2 regions of the Stenotrophomonas sp. 62841_Sma genome follow, and region 2 is predicted to be linked to the other one. Evidence: riboswitches for the same ligand, from Rfam matches in the RefSeq annotation. Region 2 holds a riboswitch; the other holds the start of a gene.
The links. Region 2 has a riboswitch for glycine ahead of ACZK5G_RS20015 (trimeric intracellular cation channel family protein). Riboswitches for the same ligand answer to the same signal wherever they lie in the genome.
Positions count from the first base shown of each region.

Region 1: it holds a riboswitch for glycine, as region 2 does, so the genes downstream of both, gcvP (aminomethyl-transferring glycine dehydrogenase) here and ACZK5G_RS20015 (trimeric intracellular cation channel family protein) in region 2, are expected to answer to the same signal.

Region 1 is NZ_CM151224.1:3,557,325-3,562,173, reverse strand. It holds gene ACZK5G_RS16810 (VOC family protein) at 1-309, shown strand, start outside; gene gcvP (aminomethyl-transferring glycine dehydrogenase) at 402-3,269, opposite strand; glycine riboswitch at 3,332-3,434, opposite strand; gene ACZK5G_RS16800 (multidrug effflux MFS transporter) at 3,750-4,849, shown strand, end outside.
Region 2 is NZ_CM151224.1:4,288,007-4,292,855, reverse strand. It holds gene ACZK5G_RS20020 (MdtA/MuxA family multidrug efflux RND transporter periplasmic adaptor subunit) at 1-1,089, opposite strand, end outside; gene ACZK5G_RS20015 (trimeric intracellular cation channel family protein) at 1,375-1,992, opposite strand; glycine riboswitch at 2,077-2,180, opposite strand; glycine riboswitch at 2,194-2,283, opposite strand; gene ACZK5G_RS20010 (GIY-YIG nuclease family protein) at 2,324-2,590, shown strand; gene ACZK5G_RS20005 (nuclear transport factor 2 family protein) at 2,662-3,093, shown strand; gene ACZK5G_RS20000 (hypothetical protein) at 3,098-3,535, shown strand; gene ACZK5G_RS19995 (NAD(P)/FAD-dependent oxidoreductase) at 3,635-4,849, opposite strand, start outside.

The DNA.
Region 1 (4,849 bases), 730 kb from region 2:
CGCCATCCGGACGGCGCCGGTGCCGGCGTGCGCGGGCAGGTCCGCCAGGCCATCTTCCTGCTCGGTGGAACCCACTACCTGTGCTTCGACAGCCTGGACGTGCACGATTTCACCTTCTCACCGTCGATCTCGCTGTTCGTGGAGTGCTCCGGCGCCGAGCAGTTCGAGCGTGCCGCACGCGTGCTGGGTGAGGGCGGCCATTGGTTGATGCCGGTAGGCGACTATGACTTCAGCAACCGCTACGGCTGGGTGCAGGACCGCTTCGGCGTGTCGTGGCAGTTGAGCCTGGGGCAGATGCCGGATCCGTGATCGGATGTTTGTGGGTGTGGACCTTGGTCCATACGCGCTTATGAAAACGGCCCGCTTGCGCGGGCCGTTTTCTTTACCGATGCAGCGAGGAATCACGCCTCGACTTCATCATCCTTGTAGGCATCGACCGGGATGCAGGCGCACATCACGTTCTTGTCGCCGTACACGTTGTCCACGCGTGCCACCGGCGGCCAGTACTTCTGCAGCTTCAGGCTCGGCAGCGGGAACGCAGCCAGTTCACGCGGGTAGGCGTGGGTCCACTCGCTGGCGGTCACCGCGGTCGCGGTATGCGGCGCGTTCTTCAGCGGGTTGTCCTCGCGGTCCAGGCGGCCGTCTTCGATTGCGGTGATCTCTTCGCGGATCTGGATCATCGCGTCGATGAAGCGATCCAGCTCATGCAGCGATTCGCTCTCGGTCGGCTCCACCATCAGCGTGCCGGCCACCGGGAAGCTCAGGGTCGGGGCGTGGAAGCCGAAGTCGATCAGGCGCTTGGCCACGTCCTCGGCGCCGATGCCGCTGGTCTTCTCCAGCGGGCGCACGTCCAGGATGCACTCGTGTGCCACCAGGCCGTTGCGGCCGGTGTACAGGGTCTTGAAGTGCGGGGCCAGGCGCTTGGCGATGTAGTTGGCGTTGAGCTGCGCGACCTGGGTGGCCTTGCGCAGGCCGTCGCGGCCCATCATCGCGATGTACATCCAGCTGATCGGCAGGATCGAGGCGCTGCCGAAGCTGGCCGCGCTGACCATGCCGACCGGGCCGTTGTCACCCAGCTTGCCCGGCAGGAACGGGGCCAGGTGCTCCTTGACCGCGCACGGGCCGACGCCCGGGCCGCCACCACCGTGCGGGATGCAGAAGGTCTTGTGCAGGTTCAGGTGCGAAACATCCGAACCCCACTTGCCCGGCTTGGCCACGCCGACCAGGGCGTTCATGTTGGCACCGTCGGTGTACACCTGGCCGCCGTGCTTGTGGATGATCTCGCAGATCTCCACCACCTCTTCCTCGAACACGCCGTGCGTGGACGGGTAGGTCATCATGATCGCGGCCAGGCGGTCGCTGTACTTCTCGGCGTTGAGGCGGATGTCCTCGACGTCGACGTTGCCGTTGGCATCGGTCTTGGTCACCACCACCTTCATGCCGCACATCTGTGCCGAGGCCGGGTTGGTGCCGTGCGCCGAGTCCGGAATCAGGCAGATATCGCGATGTTCCTCACCGCGCGAGCGGTGGTAGGCGCGGATCGCCAGCAGGCCGGCGTACTCGCCCTGCGCGCCGGAGTTCGGCTGCAGGCTGACCGCGTCGTAGCCGGTGCATTCCACCAGCATCGCTTCCAGCGTGTCGATCAGTTCCTTGTAGCCCAGCGCCTGGTCGGCCGGCACCAGCGGGTGGATCTGCGAGAACTCCGGCCAGGTCACCGGAATCATCTCGGCGGTGGCGTTGAGCTTCATGGTGCACGAGCCCAGCGGGATCATCGTGCGGTCCATTGCCAGGTCCTTGTCGGCCAGCGAACGCAGGTAGCGCAGCAGCTCGTGCTCGCTATGGTGGGTGTTGAACACCGGGTGGGTCAGGAACGCGGACTGGCGCAGCAGGCCGGCCGGCAGCGCATCGGCAGTGCTGGCATCCAGTGCGTCGACGTCCAGCGAGGCACCGAACACGGCAGCCACGGCGACGATGTCGGCGCGGGTAGTGGTCTCGTCCAGGCTGATGCCGACCGAGTCGCTGTCGATCGCGCGCAGGTTGTAACCGGCGGCGCGTGCCTTGGCGTGGATCTCATCGGCATGCACGCCGGTGACATGCAGGGTGTCGAAGAAGTCACCACCGACCTGCACGCCGGCGTTGCGCAGCGCGGCGGCCAGGATCGAGGCCAGGCGATGGGTGCGGCGGGCGATGCGGGTCAGGCCGTCCGGGCCGTGGTAAACGGCGTACATCGAGGCCATCACTGCCAGCAGCACCTGTGCGGTGCAGATGTTGGACGTGGCCTTCTCGCGGCGGATGTGCTGCTCGCGGGTCTGCAGGGTCAGGCGGTAGGCCGGGTTGCCCTGCGCGTCGATCGAGACGCCGATCAGGCGGCCCGGCATCGAGCGCTTGTAGGCATCACGGCAGGCCATGAAGGCGGCGTGCGGGCCACCGAAGCCGAACGGCACGCCGAAACGCTGGCTGTTGCCGACCACGATGTCCGCGCCCCATTCGCCCGGAGCGGTCAGCAGGGTCAGGGCCAGCAGGTCGGTGGCCACGGCCACCAGGCCGCCGCGCGCGTGCACGGCATCGACCAGCGCCTTGTAGTCGCCGACCTGGCCGAAGGTATCCGGATACTGCAGCAGCAGGCCGAAGGCTTCCGCTTCCAGCGCTTCGGCCGGAGTGCCGACGCGCAGCACGATGCCCATGGGCTCGGCGCGGGTGCGCAGCAGCTCCAGGGTCTGCGGGTGCACGGCGTCGTGCACGAAGAAGGTGTCCGACTTCGACTTGGCCGAACGCTTGGCCAGGGTCATCGCTTCAGCAGCGGCGGTGGCTTCGTCCAGCAGCGAGGCGTTGGCGATTTCCATGCCGGTGAGGTCGGCGCACAGGGTCTGGAAGTTGATCAGCGCTTCCATGCGGCCCTGCGAGATTTCCGCCTGGTACGGGGTGTAGGCGGTGTACCAGGCCGGGTTTTCCAGGATGTTGCGCAGGATCACGTTCGGCGTGTGGGTACCGTAGTAGCCCTGGCCGATGAAGCTGCGCAGCACGGTGTTCTTGTCGGCGATCGCACGGATCTTCGCCAGTGCCTGCACTTCGGTCATCGATTCCGGCAGTGCCAGCGGCACCGGCGACTTGATCTTGGCCGGTACGATGGCATCGGTCATGCCATCCAGCGACGCGTGGCCGACGACATCGAGCATCTGCGCGATCTCGGCGTCGTTGGGGCCGATGTGGCGCTCGACGAACGCATTGTGGTGCTCGAGCTCACGCAGGGAAGGGGTGTTCTGGGACATGGCGAAGGATCCGTCAGGAAAGGGCACACGCACGGGCACAAGCCGCCGGTCGGCGGTCTGCGGGGCGCCCCTCTGTCCTTTTGCCTGAGAGTTTAAAAGCGCGGCGGACCGCAGCTTCGTGCCCCTTCGGCGCCGGATCGAACCGGTCTCTCCAGAGTTCTGTTACGGGTGGTATCGGGCCTGAGCGATTACGGGCGTTGCGCCTTCGGCAGCGGTGTTCCGCTTCTCCCACCGTGTTGCCCGCTGATTATAGCCCGTTGCGGGCCCGCCGGCCGCCTCCAGGCATGGCCGCCTCCAGGCATGGCCGCCGCGCCTGAATGGCCGATGGCCCGGCCGTGCGTTTTGTGCACCGCTGCATGGCATCGGGCGCAATCCCCACCTATGATGGGCGGATACCCGAATTCATCTGGCGCCGTCCCTGCAGAAGGGGACCGGCGCCCGCCGTGCGTGCCGCGCATGGCCCTGCCGGACGCCTTCCCCATGACCGCCGCTGTTGCTCCCTCCACCCGCCGCATGGCCCTGCTGCTCGCCGGTCTGGCCATGTTCGGTCCGTTCTCGATCGACACCATCTTCCCGGCGTTCCCGCAGCTGGCCCAGCGCCTGGCGGTGGACGAAGTGGCGGTGCAGCAGACCATCAGCGTGTACCTGCTGTTCTACGGCCTGATGAGCCTGGCGCACGGCCCGCTGTCCGATGCCTGGGGCCGCAAGTGGGTGATCCTCGGTGGCCTGGTGGTGTTCGTCGGCGCCTCGGTCGGCTGCGCGCTGTCCACCGACCTGACCACGCTGCTGGCGTTCCGCGCGCTGCAGGGCCTGTCGGCGGGTGTCGGCATGATCGTCGGCCGAGCGGTGATCCGCGACCTGTACCACGGCCATGACGCGCAGCGCCTGATGAGCCAGGTGTCGATGCTGTTCGGCATCGCCCCGGCCATCGCACCGATCATCGGTGGCTGGATCCTGCTCAGTGGTGCCGGCTGGCCGCTGATCTTCTGGTTCCTGGTGGTGTTCGGGCTGGTCCTGCTGGCGGCCACTGCACGCTACCTGCCGGAGACCCATCCGGTTGAAGCGCGCGTGCCGTTGTCGCCGCGCACGTTGATGCGTGATTACCTGCGCATCGGCTTCAACCCGCGCTTCCTGCGCCTGGCGCTGGCCGGCAGCATCGGCTTCGGTGGCATCTTCCTGTACATCTCCTCGGCGCCGGTGTTCGTGATGCAGCACCTGCATCTGGGCGAGGGCGGCTTCGCCTGGCTGTTCATCCCCACCATCGGCGGCATGACCACCGGTTCGTTCCTGTCAGGGCGCATGGCCGGGCACACCACGCCCACCCGCCAGGTCGCCATCGGTTTCGGCCTGTGCGCGCTGTCGGTGCTGTTGAACGTCGGCTACGTGGCGCTGGCCCCGCAGTTCGTGCTGCCGTGGGCGGTGCTGCCGATCTTCCTGGGCGGCATGGGCATGGCGTTGATCTTCCCGATCCTGGCGCTGGCGGTGCTGGACATGTACCCGCACCAGCGCGGCCTGGCCTCGTCGCTGCAGGCCTTCGTGCAGCTGATGATCAGCACCGTGGTGGCCGGCGTGGTATCGCC
Region 2 (4,849 bases):
GATCACCACCTTGTCCCCTGCGGCCAGCCCGGAGCGCACGGCCACGCGTCCATCATCGGCTGGACCGAGCACCACGGTGCGGCGTTGTGCCTTGCTGTCCTTGTCGACGATATGCACGTAGTTGCCCTGGCTGCCGAACTGCACGGCAGCATCGGGAATCAGCAGCGCGGGCTGCTCGCCCAGCTGCAGGCGGACGTTGACGAACTGGTTGGGGAACAGCGCCAGATCGTGGTTGTCGAAGTGCGCACGCAGTTTCAACGTGCCGGTGGTGGTATCGATGCGGTTGTCGACGCTGGACAGCGAGCCGCGGGCCAGCTGCCGGCGTTCTTCGCGGTCCCAGGTTTCCACCGCCAGTGCCGGTTGCGCCTGCACGGCATCGAGCAGCGCAGGCAGCTCGGGTTCGGGCACGGTGAACAGCACGCTGATCGGTGCGGTCTGCGCCAGCGTCACCAGGCCTTCGGCATCGCTGGCGCGCACCAGGTTGCCCACGTCCAACCGGCGCAGCCCGACGCGGCCACTGACCGGCGCGGTGATGCGGGTGTACTGCAGCTGCAGGCGCGCTTCATCAACGGACGCCTGATCGCTGAGGCGGCGGCCCTGCAGCTGGCGCACCTTGCTCTGCTGGTCGCTCAGTTCCTGCCCGGACACGTAGTTCTGCTTCTGCAGTTCGCGGTAGCGCTGCAGCTGGCGCTCGGCGTTTTCCAGCTCGGCCAGATTCTGCTGCTGGGTACCCTGCGCCTGTGCCAGCTTCACTTCATACGGGCGCGGGTCGATCTGCGCCAGCAGATCGCCGGCCTTCACCTGCTGGCCTTCCTGGAAATGCAGCCGCAGCAGTTCGCCATCCACGCGGCTGCGTACCACCACGCTGTGCAGCGGGGTGACCGTACCGACCGCCTTCAGGCGCAGCACCAGCGGCTCGGCGCTGGCGCGTGCCACGCGTACCGGCACCGTCTTGCCCGGCGCATCGTCGCTGCTGCCGGCGCCGTTCCGGGGCCACAGCCACCACGCCAGAACGGCGACGAGGGCGATGGCCAGCACCGCCCACAACAGGCGGGCACGACGGAAGCGGGAATTTTCGGCGACAGACATGGGGCATCCTGCGCCCTGCGCGCGCAGGGACATGCGGGCCCGTCGGCGCGTTCACGGCACCACGGGCAGCGGGGAGGGAGTTGTCTGGCGGGGCCGCGGGCGCGGCGTGGCTGGATGCCGTCGCGGCAGCGACGGGGTGACAATGGTAGCCAATCACCCCGGCCAATGCCGCATGACCATGGTCATGCAACGCATTCGGTAGTGCCGGCCGCTGGCCGGCAACCTGCCGGAATCTGCGGGCGTGTGCCGTGTTGCCGGCCAGCGGCCGACACTACCGACAAACAATCAATGCAATTCGTCGTGATAGACGAACTTCGGCATTTCCCAGCGGTAGTGGATCGCCAGCAGGCGCAGCGCGAAGCCGCCGCCGAGGCAGCACAGGATCGCGGTGGCGTCGGCCACGCCCCAGTGCAGCAGCAACAGGTAGGCCGCGCCGGTCAGCAGCGCGATGATCGCGTACAGCTCCTTCTGGAAGATCAGCGGCACCTCGTTGCAGAGAATGTCGCGCAGCACGCCGCCGAACGCGCCGGTCAGCATGCCGGCGATCAGCACGATCGGCATGGCATGGCCGGCCTCGCGCGCGATCGAACAGCCGATCAGGGTGAAGGCGATCAGGCCCAGGCCATCGAGCACCAGGAAGGTGCGGCGGAAGTGGTGCATCCAGCGCGCCACCCAGGTGGCGATCAGCGCCGCGCACACGGTGAAGCCCAGGTACTCGGGATGCTTCACCCAGCCCAACGGGTAGTGGCCGAGCAGGATGTCGCGCAGCGAACCGCCCCCGAGGGCGGTGACGCAGGCGATCATGACCACCCCGAACAGGTCCATGCGGCGACGCCCGGCGGACAGCGCGCCGGTCATGGCTTCGGCGGAAATGGCGATCAGGTAGATGATGGACAGCAGCATGGGACAGGCTCCGGGCGCGGTGGGGCCGGCCATGCGCGACTACCGCCACTGCCTGCGCAATGACGGGATGACGATGACCGGTGCCGCTCCCGCTGTCCTTTTGCCTGAGAGTTCAGCGGCGTTGGCCGCGTGCCCCTTCGGCGGATCGTCCCGGGCATGCCCGGTGACCTCTCTCCAGCTCGGCGAGTCGAATGCATGGTTGGTGGGATTCCAGCCCACCGGCCTGAGCGATCATGGGAGCCTGCGCCTTCGGCGGGCGCCAGCGCGGCGCCTCTCTCCTGCATTCGGGCGCCAGTATATCCGCTGCAGTGCAGCACGGCATAATCCGGGCATGGCCCCGTCCCTCCGCCCGTGGTTCCTGTACCTGCTCGAATGCCGCGATGGCAGCTACTACGCCGGCATCAGCACCGATGTGGAGGCGCGTTTCGCCGCCCACCAGGCCGGCAAGGGCGCGCGCTACACCCGGGCACGGCCGCCACTGCGCGTGCTGGCCGTGCGCGAGTACCCCGACCGGGCCGCCGCCTCACGCGCCGAGTGGCAGCTCAAGCAGCAGCCCCGCGAACGCAAGCTGGCCTGGCTGCAGGCCCCGGTCCTGTAGATCCACGCCATGCGTGGATGGGCCACTTGGCCCATGCCATGATCGCTCCGCGCCCAGAGCTGGAGACCCGGATGTCCACGATTGCCCTGCTGTTCGCTCTTTCCGCAGCAACGAGCCCCACTGCCGATCCGGCCACCCGCGAGGCCATTGAAGCCACCTGCCATGATTACGTCGACGGCCAGCTGGAAGCCGACCCGCAGCGCGTCGCCCGCTCCCTGCACCCGGACCTGGCCAAGCGCGCGGTCCTCGGCGATACGCCCGACGAACGCCTGGGCCTGCGCCGCATGTCGAAGGAAGAACTGGTGGCGCTGACGAAGCAGGGCGCCCTGAAGACCCCGAAGGATCAATGGGACCGCCGCTGCACGGTGCTGGACGTGACCGGCAACGCGGCCTCGGTACGGCTGGAAACCCCGTGGTTCGTCGACTACTTCCACATGGGCCGCTTCGACCAGCGCTGGGTCATCGTCAATGCACTGTGGTACCCGAAACCGAAGGCGCGGTAGAGCGATGCGTGCCGCCGGCAAAGCATGGATCTGCGTCGTCATGCTGGTCGCCGGCATCGCGCTGCTGCCTGGCCTGCTGTACCTGCTCGGGTTGGCGCTGGTGGAAGGCCGGCCGAACTTGGCCGACCGCACGCCCAGTGGTGTGGCCGCGTGCAGCAGCGAACCGCGGGCGGGATACCAGCCGATGAATCCCTGGAGCTTCACGACGCGGTTCTTCGATCCTGAAGCGTTGAAGAAGGCGACTGATGTCGAGCGCGAAGCGTTCTGGGTTGCACGCCGCCACCTGATGCGGCAGCCAAGGCACGACATGCTGCGCTGGCATCTCAGCAGTACCGCACTGACAATCTGGATCACCCGGCATTGGAGTACCGCGCAGATTGCTGATGCCGCGAGGAAGGAGGATTTCTGCCGCACCTGGTCGAAACGGCGGGTGGCCCGATGAACCGGTAGATCCACGCCATGCGTGGATGGTGTTGACGGGGTCAGAGCCCTTTCCTGCGGAAAGGGATCCGACCGCGCAGCAGCCGGCCAGCGGCCGGCACTACCGTCGGGGTCGCCGGTCTTCCTGATCATCACCGAAGATGATGCGCGCGCTGCGCTGGTAGCTCCAGTACGCAACGGCCCAGTTCAGCAGCACCACGATGCGGTTGCGGAAGCCGATCAGGAAGAACACGTGCGCGGCCAGCCAGAACCACCAGGCCAGCACGCCGGAAAGCTGCAGCCTGCCCAGGTGCACGATGGCGGCCATGCGGCCGATGGTGGCCAGGTTGCCGAAGTCGGCGTACTTGAACGGCCCCGGTGCGGCCTTGCCATGCAAGCGCGCGCGGATCACCTCGGCCACGTACTTGCCCATCTGCTTGGCGGCGGGCGCGACGCCGGGCACCGGCTTGCCATTGGCCTGGTTCAGTGCGGCCAGGTCACCGGCCACGAACAGCTCGGGGTGGTCGGGCAGGGTCAGGTCCGGCTGCACCTGCACGCGGCCGGCGCGATCCAGCGGCACCTCCAGGGTGCGCGCCAGCGGTGAAGCGGCCACGCCGGCGGCCCACACCACGGTGCGGGCCGGCACGAACTGATCGCCGAGCTTGAAGCCCTGGCTGTCGATGTCGCTCACCGGGGTACCGGTCAGCACCTCTACACCCAGTTTTTCCAGTTGCCGCCGTGCCTTCAGCGAAAGCACTTCCGGGAACGAAGACAACACGCGCGGGCCGGCTTCGACCAGCCGCACCTTGGCGCTGGCCGGATCGATATGGCGGAACTCGTTGCGCAGCGTATGCCGCGCGATTTCTGCCAGGGTGCCGGCCAGCTCAACACCGGTAGGTCCACCGCCGACCACGGCGAAGCTCAGCCACGCCGCCTTCTTCGCCGGGTCCGGTTCGGCCTCGGCGCGCTCGAACGCCAGCAGCAGCTTGCGGCGCAGTGCGATGGCATCGTCCAGCGTCTTCAGCCCGGGCGCATCATCGGCCCATTGGTCGTTGCCGAAGTAGGCGTGGGTGGCGCCGGTAGCCAGCAGCAGGCTGTCGTAGTCCAGCGTGCTGCCATCGGCCATGCGGATCTGCCGGGCCTGCTTGTCGATGGTCACCACTTCGCCGAGGCGGACTTCCACATTGCGCTGGTGGCCGAGGATGTGGCGCAGCGGCGCGGCGATGTCCGGCGCGGACAGGCCGGCGGTGGCCACCTGGTACAGCAGTGGCTGGAACAGATGGTGGTTGCGGCGGTCGACCAGGGTGATGCGTATGCGCTCGCGGGCCAGGGCACG